DNA from 4 places in the Bradyrhizobium sp. U531 genome. Region 4 is predicted to be linked to each of the others. Evidence: predicted binding sites of a transcription regulator. Region 4 holds the regulator's gene; each other region holds the start of a gene.

Region 1 (4,212 bases), on a different contig from region 4:
ATCACCCGATCGCTCACCCCACAGGCATACTTCAGGCGTAGAACTTCTCGAATCTTCCGCATCGGCAATCTCTCGGCGGGCATCGGACCTCCCATTGCGTCAACCGCAAAAGGAGGGACCTTGCCCCGTTCAGATTGCCGACAACGCCCCCCGTCTCACCCTATCAACAGGGTGGCCGCATTCGTTCGGATCGGGTGGCCGCTTTCGATCGGAATCGGTGGCCGCCTTCCGTCGGAATCGGTGGCCGCTTTGCCCCGGATTCCGCATGAGCGCGAATGGTTTGGTCTGTTCAGCACGAAACCCGTCCAAGAGCCGCGGTCCGGCGCCATCAACATAGTCGGCATCGATGCAATCAAATTCGAAGGATGCACGGCGATGAGGGCTCGTGCTCAATGAATCCACGCGCGAGACGCGCGCGTACAGTCCTCTGCGGGGAAACTCTGGCGGGATGCGGATAAAGAAGAAAAAGAAGATAACCTCCCACGGTCAAAACTCACCGATGCGGCGCGTCTTAGCTGCGACCACGCCGATTGAGGGCGCTATTTTTTATCAAGAGGTCGACCAGCATCTGATCCGACAGGCCCAATTCAATGAAGGTGGCACTCCGACACAGTCAACTCGCCGTTCCAGAGTCTTTCGAGAAAGCCGCTTGATAAAGCTCCTCAATCCTCGTGACTTCATCCGGCGTTAGTTCGGAGAATTCGTTGTCGCGGGCACGCTTTGAGAGTTGTCCTCCATTCTGTTGCAGGAATCCGAAGAGGTTATTGAGCGTCCGCTCCGGCATTTCGATCATGTTCTCGATGCCCGCGCGGAAGGTATCGAAGCTCCGTAAAAATTGCGTTTCCTTTGGAAGATCTTGTTCGATGGTCCTCTGCACGCATTCGTACAGAAACTCGGCGTGGGGCGTCGCGTCGAAGAAACGATAAAAATCACCGGTATCGTTCAAGACCTTGACGTTGCCCTGTGGGGTCGATTCCCATTCAACACATGGAAGCAATCTAGTCGAATAGCTTTCCAACACGGTCTTGTATTCGCTGATCTTGTCGAGAATCGCGGCAGAAACCGGAAAGTGGATCCCGGCGGGATTGTATCCGCGCCGTGCCAGAACATGGTGCATCAGGTATCGGTGAATGCGTCCGTTGCCGTCCTCGAACGGGTGGATATAAACGAACCCGAAGGCGAGCACGGCGGCAGCGACGACAGGATCAAGCTCGTTTTCCGCCGCATGATCGAACGCGATCAGTCCGCGCACGAGGGAGGGGATATCTTCGTGACGCGCGCTGATATGATCCGGGACAGGTCGCTGCGTCTCACGGTCATGCTCGCCGACGAAACCACCTTCGTTACGGAAGCCAAGTTTCACGAAGCGCTCATCGCCGATCACGATGCGCTGCAGGCGTAGAAACTCCGCCTCGTCGAGCGGGGCCCGTCCCGCTTCACCGATGACCCGGCCCCACCGCTGGATACGGTCCTGTGGCGGTCTCTCTCCTTCAATGACGTAGCTTGACCTTGAATCCTTGAGAAGAAGGAAGGCGGCGGTTCGCGCCAGCAGATCCTTTGGAACCTGGCTCACCACGAAACGGGCGCGCTCCTTGAGATCCTGCGCAATAAATTCGCTCAGCGCTGCAGTCTTGAAAACAAGCGGACAAAATTCCGGCGTTCCTGGCAAATTGTTCCGGACGCGGTGTCGTGCCGAATTCTGCCCGGAGGTCGCATGTTGAAGTTCGGTATCGACGGCGTCGACGTAAGAGACTTTATCTGCCGCAGGCAGGTTGAGTTGGCGGCCCAATAGCCATTCATGCAGAAACCAGATACGACGCGTATACAGACCGGTCGGCTTCTGTCTCACAAGATCCGCAATCTCATCCTCGTTCACAATGAGGAAAAGCCGTTTCAGGATTGCAAGGTCTAGTCCTTCATTCTTGAGAGCGAAGGTGAGATGCCCCTCAAGCGTCGCGTCCGGCGCATGGCGCGGCGTGTAGATGCGCCACCCCTCCTGCTCAATGATCCGGTGCTTTGTTCCGATTGCGGAAAGCACGCGCGGGACCGGGACGGATAGGCTGTAGGCGTCAACCAGCGCAGCATAGCCAACAGGAGTTGCGATCTCCGGCAGCCGCCGGTCATGAATAACAGACACTGGTCCTGAAAACTTTGTCTGCATTGTCCCAGATCCGTGAAAAACGTTCTCGATCGTGAATTTCACTCTCAACTCGGCCTTCGAGCCGCAAAAACCTTTTACACCGTGAAAAACACTCACACAACACGGTAAATGTGAAATGTCTTCGCGAAGACGTTGGAGTTCTCCCTCGGTCCCACCCAAGGAATGCTTTTGAGAGAACCAGCAAGGCATTTAGCGGCGCGTGGCGGCCTCGTTCACTGTTCAACAGACCGGCGCGTGGCCACTCGTTGGGGGTGGAATTCTTAACAAGATGCAAGATTCTTAACGGAACACGACGCAAATTTTGGAATAAAAGAGCGGCGCGATTGCGCTCGTTCTCTTTTTGTTCTATGGTGATAAATGGCCTTCCTTACTGAGCAGGAACTCGAAAGCCTGCGCATCGATCAGAGCGTTTTTCATATTGTCGGCCCGGGAGAGGAACATTTTCAGCTACTGACTGCGTTCGATGCCGGTCGACACGCAGCTTTTTTCCTGGGCCGCGTCCGATCGGTCAACAGCGGAAACCGATACGAGTTTCTCGCGGACGCGCCGGTGAGGGCGCAACTGGCGCGGATCAGCCGGGATAGGGCAACTTTCCAGGAGGAAAGCGAGAAACTCGCGACAGCGTTCAATGAGGCTCACGGAGGCAGCACGGCTGTCGGTGCCTTCTTGATCTTCTCGCTGTCTTGTTCAGGTGGCCGGTTATATGCACTTCTGAAATTCGAGGACGAAAAGGTTCTCAGCTACGACTACGACGTCAGCCGCGGGCGTTCGGGCAAGCCGAAGCCGACCTTCGGCGAGATTGAACGGACTTTTGTCCAGAACCGCAACGCCCTACAGAAGGCCGCGCTCATCAAGCTGGGCAAAGAGCGCGACGAAATCTGCGTTGTCGATCGTCAAAATCCGCAACGGCCTGCGGCCTATTTCGAACAGTTCTTGCTCGTGCGACGCCAGCGAACGGAAGAGGAGCTGACAAGGACAATCGTCGAGGTCACGCGCAACATTGCGCACAAGCACAAAGACATACTTCCGCAGGACACGATGAAAAATCTGGCGCAACGCCTCTACGACGCCAGCCAGTCAGGCGGTTCTGTCGACGGCGAAAGTGCTGAAAATTGGCTGAAGAGCATTTTCGGGCCGCTGCCTGATGATAGCCCCGTGCTGACCGACTTCAAAGCAAAGCTGAAGCGGGAAGGAATGGCGGGCGAATCGTTCGTGCTCCAAAAGAACGCAATTCAGGCTCCCAAGAACCGTCGCGTTGAGACGGCAAGCGGGGTCAAATTGACCTTCCCTGTCGGTTTGATGTCTTCAGTCATTTCGGTGAACCGCGACAGGGGCGAGATTATCATCAGGGACAAGATCACACTCGATGACTTCGAGATCAACACATCTGGTCGAACGCGTACGTGAGCTTGTCGCGAACGGCGCCGTGGCGGACGAACGTATTGACGCCCTCGTGTTGCGAGGCCGGCTACCGTCGGTCGATGCGCAGGTCGCCTGGCTCGGCTTCGTCGACGACGTCCCACCGCCGTTCTCGTCCTTGCAAGTCTATAATCCGGGTCTGGGTGGTGATCTCGTTGGGGCTGATATCTTTGATTCGACCCGCGAGATCGTGATCACGCTCGGAAAGCCAACTGCCGACGGCTGCGCCTTCTTTATCTTCCAGTCCGACATCCCACAATATTTGGCGCAGCGAACTGTTCTTCCGCGCCTTGCGATCGCCGACTTCAATTCCACTCAGGCATTTCGCGCACGAGGATTGGAGTTCGCTTCATGGGATTTCGCGCAAACGCCACCGCGACCCGAGCCTTTGCTTGGGTCTATCGACCCCACTCGCTATGTTCGTGACTTCGTCCCCGCCCGTGAAATCGTTACCGATCTCAATCCCTGGCTATTATTGGCCGCGCCAGCGGTTTCATCGCCGGCGTATCAAGCTTGGGAAACGGTTTCTGCCCGCAGACTGTTGGGCGGTCTCGTCTCCCGCGCCTGGCTCGAGGATGGCCAGGTCTGGCTGCAAGCGGCGGCGACGCCTCCGATCTATCGCATTAGAGCCG
Region 2 (4,212 bases), on a different contig from region 4:
CCGAGGCCGGGGGGACCGACGAACAGCACGTGATCCAGCGCCTCGCCGCGCTTGCGCGCCGCCTCGATGAAGATCGAAAGGTTCTTGCGCGCCTGCTGCTGGCCGACGAAATCGGACAGCGATTGCGGGCGCAGCGCGGTGTCGCCGACATCGTCGCTGCGGCGCTCGGGCGAAACCATGCGGTTGGCCTTGGGATCGCTCACTTCGCCAGCTCCTTCAGGCCAAGGCGAATGAGCTGCGCGGTTTCGGCATTCTCACCTGCGCTGCGCGAGGCCGAGGCAATCGCGGCAGCCGCCTGCGGCTGGCCGTAGCCGAGATTGACCAGCGCGGAAATCGCATCCGCAACGGGGCGCGGAGCACGCTGGTCGTCGACGGCGCCGGCAAGGTGCACGACGGCCGGATCGACATTGGCGAAGGCCGGCGCCTTGTCCTTCAATTCCGTGACGATGCGCTCGGCCACCTTGGGGCCGACGCCGGGCGTGCGCGCCACCGCGGCCTTGTCACGCAGCGCGATGGCATTGGCGAGGTCGGCCGGCGCCAGCGTGCCGAGCACGGCGAGCGCGACCTTGGCGCCGACGCCCTGCACGGTCTGCAGCAGGCGAAACCATTCGCGCTCCTGGTCGGTGCGGAAGCCGAAGAGTTTTATTTGGTCCTCGCGGACGTAAGTCTCGATTGACAGCACGGCGGCTTCACCGGGCGATGGCAGATGTTGCAAGGTACGCGTAGAGCAATGAACCTGGTAACCGACACCGCCGACGTCGAGGATGACAAAATCCTCGCCGTAGGAATCGATCAGGCCCTTGAGCTTGCCGATCATCTCACGACCTCGATCGCGACAGACACCCCTCTTTCGTCATGGCCGGGCTTGACCCGGCCATCCACGTCTTGGCGATCAACAAGAAAGAACGTGGATGCCCGGCACGAGGCCGGGCATGACGGCAATGATGCGCGGCACACGATCATAGGTTCGCCACCTTCAGCCGCAGCGCGGTGCTCTGGCGGTGATGGGCGTGGGTGATGGCGATGGCCAGCGCGTCGGCGGCGTCGGCCGACGGCGGATCAGCCTTGGGCAGAAGAATCTTCAGCATCATCGCGATCTGGGCCTTCTCGGCGTGACCGGCGCCGACGACCGTCTTCTTGACCTGGTTGGGCGCGTATTCAGCGACCGAGATGCCAAACATTGCAGGCGCCAGCATGGCGATGCCGCGGGCCTGGCCGAGCTTGAGCGTCGCGACGCCGTCCTTGTTGACGAAGGTCTGCTCGACCGCGGCTTCCATCGGCTGATGGCTCGCGAGCACGGACGCGAGACCTTCGTGGATCGCGAGCAGCCGGCTCGCCAGCGGCAGGTCGTTCGGCGGTTCCACCGAGCCGCACGCCACATAGATCAAACGGTTGCCGTCAGCCTCGATCACGCCCCAGCCGGTGCGGCGCAGGCCGGGATCGATGCCGATGATGCGGATGGGCTGGCGAATCGGGAGCGCGGTCATGGGCCAGTGATAGCGGTTGGCCCATGATAGCGAAACAGAAACAGAACAGAAGTAACAGGGGAAAGGAGGTTTCGTGCCCCGGGCGCGACGCAGCGCGAAGCGGTGCGGCGCTGAACCGGGGCCCATATGGGCACAGATGCCTGGAGGATGATGGGTCCCGGCTCTGCGCAGCAGCGTTGCACGCTGCAGCGCGTCCGGGACGAGCGAGGCCCTACCCGCCCATCTTCGCGATCAGCGCGTCCGACACCTCGAAATTGGCGTAGACCTGCTGGACGTCGTCGTGCTCGTTGAGCAGGTCCATCAGCTTGAGCAGCTTCTCGCCGGTCTCGTCGTCGACAGCGACCGTGTTCTGCGGCTTCCAGATCAGCGCGGCCTTGCGCGGCTCGCCGAACTTGGCTTCCAGCGCCTTGGCGACGTCGCGATAGCCTTCGGTCGAGGCGTAGATCTCGTGGCCGCCTTCGCCGGAGACCACGTCGTCGGCGCCGGCCTCGATCGCCGCATCCAGCACCGCGTCGTCGTCTGCGACGCTGCGGTCGTATTCGATGACGCCGGTGCGGTCGAACATGAAGGAGACCGAGCCGGTTTCGCCGAGATTGCCGCCCGATTTGGTGAAGAAGGAGCGGATGTCGGAGGCGGCGCGATTGCGGTTGTCGGTCAACGCCTCGACGATCACGGCGACGCCGCCGGGGCCATAGCCCTCGTAGCGGATTTCGTCGTAGTTCTCGCCCTCATTGCCGAGCGCCTTCTTGACGGCGCGCTCGATATTGTCCTTCGGCATGTTCTCCTGGCGGGCCGCGATGATGGCGGCGCGCAGGCGCGGGTTCATGTTGGGGTCGGGCGTGCCGAGCTTGGCCGCGACGGTGATTTCCCGCGCCAGCTTGCCGAACAGCTTCGACTTCTGGGCATCCTGCCGCCCCTTGCGGTGCATGATGTTCTTGAATTGGGAATGTCCGGCCATGCGTGGTCTCTCGAGGAATCGTCAGCCAAGGGGTGAGCGAGGAAAGCGCGGCCTTATAGGCCGCCAACCCGCCGGAATCAAAGAGATCTGCTACCCCTAAGGTAGCACTGTAAAGGTAGCCACCGCCGCGGCCGGTGCCTAGAGGTCGAGGACTGTTAACCCTGATTTCATTCCGGGCTGCGAAAATAGCGTCCGACCGTTCCCCGACACGAGAGAGCTGATGGCGTTCGGACTATTTCGGAAGCGTCTGCCGGATCCGGCTGCGCCTGCGACCGCCCCGGCGGCTCCGCAGCCGGCGGCCCATGCCGAGCCCGCTGCCGTGGCCGAAACTGATTCGGCCCGGGAAATCCTGGAGCTCCTGGAACTCGAGCTCGGCGCCATGATCCGCCAGCTCGAGCGCGCCGCCAATTCGGTGGCCGGCGGCGCCGAGGCGACCGCGGCGACGCTTGCCGCCATCCGCGACCGCACCGATGCCTTGACCGGCCGGACCAATGCGGCGCAATCGACGGCCTCGACCTTCGCCCATGCCGCCGACAAGTTCACCCAATCCGCCCAGGGCATCGGGACGCAGGTTCGCGAGGCCGGCAAGCTCGCCGACGAGGCCAGCGCCGCGGCGCAGGAAGCCCGCGCCAATGTCGATCGCCTGCGCGAATCCTCCGCCGCCATCGGCAACGTCGTCAATCTGATCGCGCAGATCGCGCGGCAGACGACGCTGCTCGCGCTCAACTCCACGATCGAGGCCGCGCGCGCGGGCGCCGCGGGAAGGGGCTTTGCCGTCGTCGCCACCGAGGTCAAGGCCCTCGCGGTGCAGACGCAGGGAGCGACGGAAGAGATCACCAAGAAGATCGACGCGCTGCAGCGCGATGCCGCCGGCTCCGCTGATGCCGTGCACCGCATCTCGCAGGCGATCGAGGCGATCCGCCCGGTCTTCGAGACCGTCAACGGCGCGGTCGCGGAACAGAACGCCACCACGAGCGAAGTCTCCGGCAATGCCGCCAGCGCCTCGGAGTTCATCGTCTCGGTCGGCGAGAGCGCGGCCGAGATCGATGCCGCGACCAAGGCCGCCGAGACTCATGGCGAGAGCGTCGCCAGCGCCGGCAAGGCCGTCACCACCTTCGCCCAGAAGCTGAAATCGCGCTGCGCGGTGCTGCTCCGCCAGAGCGAGCACGACGACCGCCGCAAGACCGAGCGGCTGCCCTGCCATCTCAAATTCGAGAGCGCGCGCGGCACGATGCCGGTCTACGAGATCTCGATGGACGGCGTGCTGATCGGCGGCGCAGACGCGGGCCGTCTCGCGGCGCAGACCACGATCGAGGGCAGCCTCGAAGACGTCGGCACCTGTCGCCTGCGCGTGATCGAGCAATCGAAGGCCGGCGCCCGCGCGCAATTCGCCAGCCCCAATGCCGAGCTCCGCGAAAAGATCGAGGATAAGCTCTGGTCGATCCACGAGGAGAACACCGAGTTCGTCACCCGCGCCATGGAGGCGGGCAACGCGCTGACCGGGATCTTCGAGCAGGCGGTTGCCCGCGGCGAAGTTGGGATCGACGACCTCTTCGACACCGACTATGCCGAGATCGCCGGCACCAATCCGCAGCAATACCGCACGAAATATCTCGACTGGGCCGACCGCGCCTTGCCGCCGTTCCAGGAAGTCTTCCTGGCGAAGGACCAGCGCATGGCGTTCTGCGCCATGGTCGACCGCAACGGCTTCCTGCCGGTGCACAACAAGATCTATTCGCACCCGCAGCGGCCGGGCGACGCAGCCTG
Region 3 (4,212 bases), on a different contig from region 4:
GACAGCGGAGGGCGGGGAGAGGTCAGGGGCCCGCGGCTATCCCCCGATCACCAAAACGGCAATGTTTGTCGCGCCTTACCATCACATAAAGGGCGCAATCGCCGCCGAAGAGTCCGGTGGAGTTCCCGGGTGGACACGCCCGGACACATTGTGTGCCGCGGTTTTTGGCTTAAGTAACGGCCATCATGCCCCGATTGGCGCCCCGATTGGATAGTTTCGTGCTCACAACGCCCGCTTTAGCGCCCAAATTGCGCTCTGCTCGCCCGCGCCTGGCCGGTTGGCTGGCGGCGGCTTGCGGTCTCGCTGTGGCGTGGGCCGCGGCGCCGGCGGCGGCGCAGGGCAAGCTCGAGGCGCAATATGAGGCTTCGCTCGCCGGCATTCCCGTCGGCAAGGGCGGCTGGAACATCGACATCCAGGACGACGTCTTTTCGGCGGCCGCCGCCGGCGGCACCTCAGGCCTGCTGAAATCGTTCACGGGCGGGTCCGGCACGGGTGCCAGCCAGGGGCGCGTCGTCAATGGCGCGCTGGTTGCGACCGGCTACCAGGCTTCCACCACCACCTCGAAGAAGACCGAAGAGATCCGCATCACGCTCGACAAGGGCAATGTGAAGGATTTCGCGATCCTCCCCGAGCCGCCGGTCGATCCGGACCGCATCGTCGTCACCGACGCGCATCGCCGCGGCGTCTGGGACCCTATGACGGCCTCGCTGCTGCGCGTGCCCGGCACCGGCGATCCCGTCTCGCCGGAGGCCTGCCACAACGCGGCCCCCGTGTTCGACGGCCGCATGCGCTACGAGCTCAAGCTCGATTTCAAGCGCATGGAAAGCGTGAAGGCGGAGAAGGGCTATCGCGGCCCGGTCGTAGTCTGCGCGATCTATTTCGTGCCGGTCGCCGGCTACATCCCCGACCGTCCCGTGATCAAATACCTCGCCGCCCAGCGCAACATGGAAATCGCCTTCGCCCCCATCGCGGGCACCCGCATCCTGGTCCCGTTCTGGCTGAAAGTGCCGACCCCGCTGGGGCCGGCCATGCTGGAAGCAACCAGCTTCATCACCACCGCCCAGCCGCCGCGCGTGGCGAAAACGCAGTAAGCGGCCGCGCCCCGCTGCGTAGCCCGGCTGGAGCGCAGCACAATCCGGGGTTCACGGCCCCGGCTCCCCCGTATTCCGCTTCGCTCCATACGGGCTACGGGCTCTACGACCCTAAGGCCCTCCGTTAACCGTCACCCTGAGGCGGCCGCCGCGTCGGCGGCCCTCGAAGGGCGACGGCCCCCGCTCTCACCGCAGCATCTCCGCCGGATCCGGGCGGTTCATCCTTCGAGGCTCCCGGCACGATGCCCGGCACCGCGCCGCTCGCGCCTCAAAATAAGGGAGAAAAAGCGCAACAATTTCAATGACCATTCTACTGTGCATGGGGTTGTTTTCGCGAAAATGAGGTGGGGAGGCCTGCCGCCGGGAATCCATTTGACTCCTCCCCGATTCTGATTCGACTCCGCGCCGTCCCCAACTTAAGCCTTTTCGCCATTGCATCGTCACTTGTACGACAGCCGAAAACTCCATCTAGTTGTACCCAATAGGACTCCCGCGACATGTTGCGTGAACGGAACGGGACTCCCAGGGGAGTCAGCGATTCGGCCGCGATTCGTTCTAGAGTCGTTCCGAAGCTTAAGACGAACGGGAAAAGCGTCGCAAAGTGAGACAGTTGCGGGAGGTTTTGGGAAGCCGTTCCCACGCACACGGTGTCATCGCCCGGCTTGACCGGGCGATCCAGTACGCCGGGGCGGTTGTGGTTGAGCGGACAGGCTGCGGCGTACTGGATGCCCCGGTCAAGCCGGGGCATGACAGCGATGGATGCGGATGGCGCCCTGCACGTCACCGCCCCAATCCAGCACTGACATTCGCCCAAATCGGCACTACCTAATCACCCAGAATGCCCTTTTCTTCTCCCCCCTTCGCTTCCGAGCGCGCAGCCTCCGATCGAATGCCTGGCGATCGCGTGCTTGGCGCCGGCGTCACTGCGGTGCTCGGGCCGACCAACACCGGCAAGACCCATCTCGCGATCGAGCGGATACTGGCGCACCCTTCGGGGATGATCGGCCTGCCGCTGCGCCTGCTCGCGCGCGAGGTCTACAACAAGATCGCCGCACGGGTGGGCAGCGACGCGGTCGCGCTCGTCACCGGCGAGGAGAAGATCAAGCCGAAGAGCCCGCGTTACTGGGTCTCCACCGTCGAGGCGATGCCGCGGGATCTCGACCTCTCCTTCCTCGCCGTCGACGAGGTGCAGATCGCGTCCGATCTCGAACGCGGCCACGTCTTCACCGATCGCATCCTCAACCGCCGCGGCCGCGACGAGACGCTGCTGCTGGGCGCCGCCACCATGCGCCCGATCATCGAGCGGCTCTTGCCCGGCGTCTCCATGATCACGCGGCCGCGCCTGTCGCAGCTCGAATTCGCCGGCGACCGCAAGATCACGCGCCAGCCGCGCCGCACCGCCATCGTCGCGTTCTCCGCGGATGAAGTTTACGCCATCGCCGAGCTGATCCGCCGCCAGCATGGCGGCGCCGCCGTCGTGCTGGGCTCGCTGTCGCCGCGCACGCGCAATGCGCAGGTGGAGATGTTCCAGAACGGGGACGTCGACTATCTCGTCGCCACCGACGCCGTCGGCATGGGTCTCAATCTCGACGTCGACCACGTCGCCTTCGCCTCCGACCGCAAGTTCGACGGCTACCAGTTCCGCCGCCTGACGCCGTCCGAATTCGCGCAGATCGCGGGCCGCGCCGGCCGTGCCACCCGCAACGGCACCTTCGGCACCACCGGCCGCTGCGCGCCGTTCGAGCCCGAGCTCGTCAACGCGCTGCAGAACCACACTTTCGATCCCGTGAAGATGCTGCAATGGCGCAATGCGAGGCTGGATTTCGCCTCGCTCGGCGCGCTGCAGGTCTCGCTGAACCTCGCCCCCGGCCACGAGGCGCTGACGCGCGCGCCCGTCGCCGAGGACATGCGCGTGCTCGACCATGCCGCTCGCGACGCCGAGGTGCGCGATATCGCGCATGGCAAGGCCGCCGTGGAACGGCTGTGGGAGGCCTGCCAGGTCCCGGACTACAGGAAATTGTCGCCGGCGGCCCATGCCGAGCTGGTGACCACGCTTTACGGCTTCCTGATGCGGAAGGGCTGCATCCCCGATGCCTGGTTCGAAGCCCAGGTCACCCAGGCCGACCGCACCGACGGCGACATCGACACGCTGTCGGCCCGGATCGCGCAGATCCGCACCTGGACCTTCGTCGCCAACCGCCCGGACTGGCTGAAAGACCCCGATCGCTGGCAGGGGGTGACGCGGGAGGTCGAAAATAAATTATCGGATGCGCTCCACGAACGCTTGACTGAGCGTTTCGTTGATCGCCGGACCAGTGTATTGATGCGCCGCCTGCGGGAGAACACGAGCTTGAATACTGAAATCGGCAAGACCGGCGAAGTCATCGTCGAAGGCCACGTCATCGGCCGCCTCGACGGCTTCACCTTTGCACCGGATGCGGCGGAAGCAGGCTCCGATGCGAAAGCCTTGCAGGCTGCAGCGCAAGCGGTGCTCGCCGGCGAGATCAACGCGCGCGCCGAACGGCTCGGCAACGCGCCGGACGATCAGTTCGTGCTGACCTCGGAAGGCATCATCCGCTGGACCGGCGATGCCGTGGCGCGGCTGTCTGCCGCAGAGGACGCGCTGCATCCGCGCATCCGCATCATTTCCGACGAAAGGCTCACCGGGGCGCCCCGCGAAAAAGTGCAGGCCCGGCTCGAGCTCTGGCTCAAGGCCCATATCGAGAAGCTGCTCGGGCCGATGTTCGAGCTCAGCAAGGCCGAGGACGTCACCGGCATCGCCCGCGGCATCGCCTACCAGCTCGTCGAGGCCCTCGGCGTGCTGGAGCGGCCGAAGATTGCGAACGAGCTGAAGGATCTCGACCAGCCTTCGCGCGCGGTGCTGCGGAAGTACGGCGTCCGCTTCGGCGCCTATCACATCTATTTCCCCGGCCTGCTCAAGCCCGCCGCACGCGCGCTCGCCGCGCTGCTGTGGGCGCTGAAGCAGGACAATGTCGATCTGTCCTCGCTGTCGGGCGCGCAGCACCTGGCCTCCTCGGGCCGGACCTCGTTCCCGGTCGACAAGGCGCTGCCGCGCGATGCCTATCGCGTGCTCGGCTACAAGCAGGCCGGCGAGCGCGCC
Region 4 (4,212 bases):
TGCCTGAGCAGATGGTTTCGCTCGACGAAGCCCATCACCGCGTGCTCGCTCATGACGTCGCGGCGCGGCGCACGCAGCCGCCCCAGGCCATGTCGGCGATGGACGGCTATGCGGTGCGCGCGGCCGATGCGGCCAGGATCGATGCCAAACTGACGGTAATCGGCGAAGTCGCAGCGGGCCGGCCCTTTGCTCAAGCGGTCGGCGCCGGCGAAGCCGTGCGAATCTTCACCGGCGGCGTCGTCCCCGAGGGGGCGGACGCCGTGGTGATCCAGGAGGACACCGTCGCCGACGGTAACAGCGTCACGATCAGGGAGGCTGCGATCGTCGGACGGCATATCCGCCCGGCCGGCGTCGATTTCCGCGAGGGCGAGGTGCTCCTGCGCAAGGGAAACCGCCTGACGGAACGCGATCTCTCGCTCGCGGCGGCGATGAATTACCCGCACCTCGCGGTCTGCCGCCGCCCGAAGGTCGCAATCCTCGCCACCGGCGACGAGCTTGTGATGCCAGGCACCACGCCGGGGCACGGCCAGATCGTCTATTCGAACGGCTATGCCCTGCACGCGCTCGCCCGCAGCGAGGGCGCCGAGACCATCGACCTTGGCGTGGCCGCCGATACGCTTGCAGCCACAGCCGCCGGCATCCGGCGCGCCCGCGAGAGCGGTGCCGACATCCTGATCACCACCGGCGGCGCGTCGGTCGGCGACCACGATCTGGTGCAGCAGGCACTGAAGGACGAAGGCACGGCGATGTCGTTCTGGAAGATCGCGATGCGGCCCGGCAAGCCGATGATGCACGGCCGGCTCGGCGCGATGCGTGCGGTCGGCCTGCCCGGCAATCCCGTGTCGTCCTATGTGTGCGCCTTCCTGTTCATGGTGCCGCTGATTCGCGCGCTGTCGGGCCGTTCAGTGATTCATCATCGTCGCGAGCGCGCCGTGCTCGGAAAAGATCTCGGCGCCAACGACCAGCGCGAGGATTATCTGCGCGCGCGCCTGGAGCTGCGCGACGACGGCACGCAGATCGCCCTGCCCGTCAATCATCAGGACTCCTCTCTGCTTGCGAATCTCGCTGCGGCACAGGTACTTCTCGTGCGCCCGCCGTTCGCACCGAAGGCCGAGGCCGGCAGCCCCTGCGAGGTGCTGCGGCTCCCCGCCTGATTTGCGCGATTACACGCATTCCGCGAGTTTCGTTTCGTTCACGGTAAATTAAGCAGTTGCGGAACATGTATCGAACATATAGTGTCCGTTCATGATTTGTTTCGAGGATGTAGCGGCTTATCGCTGAATTCATCGTCTCGGAATCGAACGACATCAACCGGGGGACTTTGGTCGAGATGTTAACGCGCAAACAATACGAGCTTCTGCGGTTCATCAGCGAACGTCTGAAGGAAAGCGGCGTACCGCCCTCCTTCGACGAGATGAAGGATGCGCTCGACCTGCGCTCGAAGTCGGGCATTCACCGCCTGATCACCGCGCTCGAAGAGCGCGGCTTCATCCGCCGCCTGCCCAACCGCGCCCGCGCCATCGAAGTGATCAAGCTGCCGGAGCTCCAGGCTGCTGCCAGCAACCGACGCGGCTTCACGCCGAGCGTCATCGAGGGCAATCTCGGCAAGGTCCGCGCGAGCTCCATCCCGTCCGCGGACGAGGGCGAGCGCCCCGTGGCGGTGCCGGTGATGGGCCGCATCGCCGCCGGTACGCCGATCGAGGCCCTGCAGACCCGCAGCCACACGATCAGCGTACCGCCCGACATGCTCGGCTCCGGCGAGCACTACGCCCTTGAAGTGCGCGGCGATTCCATGGTCGAGGCCGGTATCCTCGACGGCGACATGGCTCTGATCCAGCGCAACGAGAGCGCCGATACCGGCGACATCGTGGTGGCGCTGATCGACGATGAGGAAGCGACCCTCAAGCGCTTCCGCCGCCGCGGTGCCTCGATCGCGCTCGAGCCGGCCAATGCCGCTTACGAGGTGCGCATCCTGCCGCCGAACCGCGTGAAGATTCAGGGCAAGCTGATCGGGCTTTACCGCAAGTACTGAGCCCGAAACGGGCTCGATACTGAAATCACCTGGCGCCTGTTGCGCGCCGTCGATCGGCAGCGCCGATCAGAGATTGGAGCGGATGATGGTCCGCTCCGGCTGGATGGTCCTTCTGGTATTGCACAGATTGTCCGGCCCTTCTTTCACGGCGAGAGTCTCGGCAAGCCGCGCGAAGCCAGAGCGCATCGCAGTTCTTTCGAGACCGCCATGTGCCAGTTCGTTCTGTGCCAATTTATTTTGAGTGGTGCGCGACGGCGCTGATCCCCGCATCAGCGTCGCGCGTTGCCCATGTGTCATGGGTGATGACCGGGCAATGCGCATTGCAATCGCGAGCCGCGATTCTCTTTGACGATCTCAAGCCATTCGATTTCCGCGGTCGTCGACAACCGCCTGCCCGAATGCACGCAGGCAGACTTTGTTCCTGTCGGATTCGAAAAGATAAAGTGATCGCGGCACGTGGATCCCAGCCGTAGATTTGCCTACAACCAAGCAGAGCGTTGCGTGCTTCCACTCCGAGGCCTGTGCCTCCAAGGCAGGTGCGGGTCGTCATCTTCGAATGAGGAGCAACCCGATGTGTGACTACAGCCTGCATGCCGTCGCGACGCGCCCCGCTGAAGTGGGCGAGACGATCGTCACGACAACGTTCCGCGGCACCTCGACGCGCGGCTTCGCCTCCGAGGCCGATCTCACCGTTGCGGTCTGCCTGCTGCCGGGAACGGAGCTCGCCTTCGCCGACAACGTCCGTTACGACAACCGCTGGATCTGGACGCGCACCGTCAACTCCCGCGTCGGCAAGTTCGGCAAGATCGATCCGCACGTTCCCGATCGTCACCATGACGCGATCGAATTTCCTGATGGCAAGTACGTACTGGTGACGCAGCTTGTCGAAGGCCAGCGCGCAACCGTGCTGCAACTGCCGGTGACGCAGCCGCTCGGCGAACGCGAGCACAAGCCTGAGACCACCGCCGACAGCCGGTCCCCGATCACGCCGATGCCGATCGGCTGACAGAGACGTCAGTCCTCCGCCTGAAGATCGGCCTCCGACGGGGTCGCATCCTTGGCGCGCGGAGCCGCCGCCCTCGGCATCAGGGCCGTTTCGAAATCTCCCTCGCCGGCGGCCGCCGGCGACCAGGGGCGGTTCGTGCCTCTCGCCCTCACCGCCTGAACCGAAAAGCCGTCGCCACGCCGGGTCAGCGCCAGCGTACCCTGTCGCAGCAGCCTTGGCCGGTCCACCACCATCGCCGCGCAGTCCGGCGGCGCCGGCCGCGACGTCACCACCAGCGCTGCGCGGCTGCAATCGTCCGCGAGCGCGTCGATGCGCGAGGCCAGCGCGACCAGCCGTCCGTCGGCGAGCGGCGTGACGCAGCCCGCCTCGTCGCACGATATGCCCTCAGTCAGCGAGGCGCTGCCGGCATCGCGGGAATCGGCATCGGCCGCGAGCCATTCCTTCAGCAGGAAATTGTCCTTGCCCGTCCTGATCAGATGCAGACGCCCGTCCCCGCCTCGCACCGCGACGCTGGCGCCGTCCCGGGCAACCAGGATGTCGGGCTGCCGCACCGACAGGCCCCAGGCGATGGAAGCCAGCAGCACGGCGGCACCGCACCAGCGCAAGGGCGTGCGCAACAGGCCCATCAGGATGAGGCCGAGGCTCGCCGCGATCAGCGGCGCGATGCCGAAAGCGGGAATGCGGCCGACCGCGCCCGGCAGCGCCGCCACCCAACGCGACACCGCAACCATCCAGTCGATACCGATCCCCATCAGCCACCAGAACACACCATCGAGCCCGAAAGGCGCCGCGAGCAGGCCCAACAGCCCCGCCGGCATCACCAGCGCCGAGACCACCGGCATCGCGCCGAGATTGGCGAGCACGCCATAGGGCGTGACACGATGGAAGTGGAAGGCGGCATAGGGCGTGGTCGCAAGTCCCGCGATCAGCGACGCCAGGAACAGCATCGCAATCTCGCGGCCGCCCCACATCGCGATCCGAGCCGTCGTGGAGTGATCCGGCGAGGCGAACAGGTTCGGCATGCCGATCTGGACCAGCGCGACCAGACCCAGCGTTGCCGCGAACGACATCTGGAAGCTCGGATGCACCAGCGCCTCCGGCGCAACCGCAAGCACGATCAATGCCGCCACGGCCAGCGTGCGGAAGGTGATGGCGCGGCGATCGACCATCACGG

The links. The regulator LexA, encoded in region 4, represses DNA repair genes until DNA is damaged. The targets are predictions, from matches to a motif close to TGTTCNNNNTGTGTTCNG.
Region 1: a site for LexA is predicted at 2,492-2,509, ahead of QRQ56_RS34795 (nucleoid-associated protein). Genes of this name have one in related genera too.
Region 2: a site for LexA is predicted at 1,518-1,535, ahead of ruvC (crossover junction endodeoxyribonuclease RuvC). Genes of this name have one in related genera too.
Region 3: a site for LexA is predicted at 1,643-1,660, ahead of QRQ56_RS30460 (helicase-related protein). Genes of this name have one in related genera too.

What each region holds. Positions count from the first base shown of each region.
Region 1 covers NZ_JASVEN010000012.1:57,318-61,529, reverse strand. The annotation lists gene istA (IS21 family transposase) at 1-83, opposite strand, end outside; gene QRQ56_RS34800 (Fic family protein) at 614-2,161, opposite strand; gene QRQ56_RS34795 (nucleoid-associated protein) at 2,519-3,568, shown strand; gene QRQ56_RS34790 (hypothetical protein) at 3,528-4,212, shown strand, end outside.
Region 2 covers NZ_JASVEN010000004.1:533,550-537,761, reverse strand. The annotation lists gene ruvB (Holliday junction branch migration DNA helicase RuvB) at 1-179, opposite strand, end outside; gene ruvA (Holliday junction branch migration protein RuvA) at 200-817, opposite strand; gene ruvC (crossover junction endodeoxyribonuclease RuvC) at 960-1,487, opposite strand; gene QRQ56_RS22040 (YebC/PmpR family DNA-binding transcriptional regulator) at 1,699-2,445, opposite strand; gene QRQ56_RS22035 (methyl-accepting chemotaxis protein) at 2,666-4,212, shown strand, end outside.
Region 3 covers NZ_JASVEN010000008.1:300,033-304,244, reverse strand. The annotation lists gene QRQ56_RS30465 (DUF3108 domain-containing protein) at 282-1,091, shown strand; gene QRQ56_RS30460 (helicase-related protein) at 1,930-4,212, shown strand, end outside.
Region 4 covers NZ_JASVEN010000001.1:1,070,583-1,074,794, reverse strand. The annotation lists gene QRQ56_RS05355 (molybdopterin molybdotransferase MoeA) at 1-1,154, shown strand, start outside; gene lexA (transcriptional repressor LexA) at 1,331-2,032, shown strand; gene QRQ56_RS05345 (hypothetical protein) at 2,099-2,353, opposite strand; gene QRQ56_RS05340 (hypothetical protein) at 2,604-3,038, shown strand; gene QRQ56_RS05335 (ComEC/Rec2 family competence protein) at 3,047-4,212, opposite strand, start outside.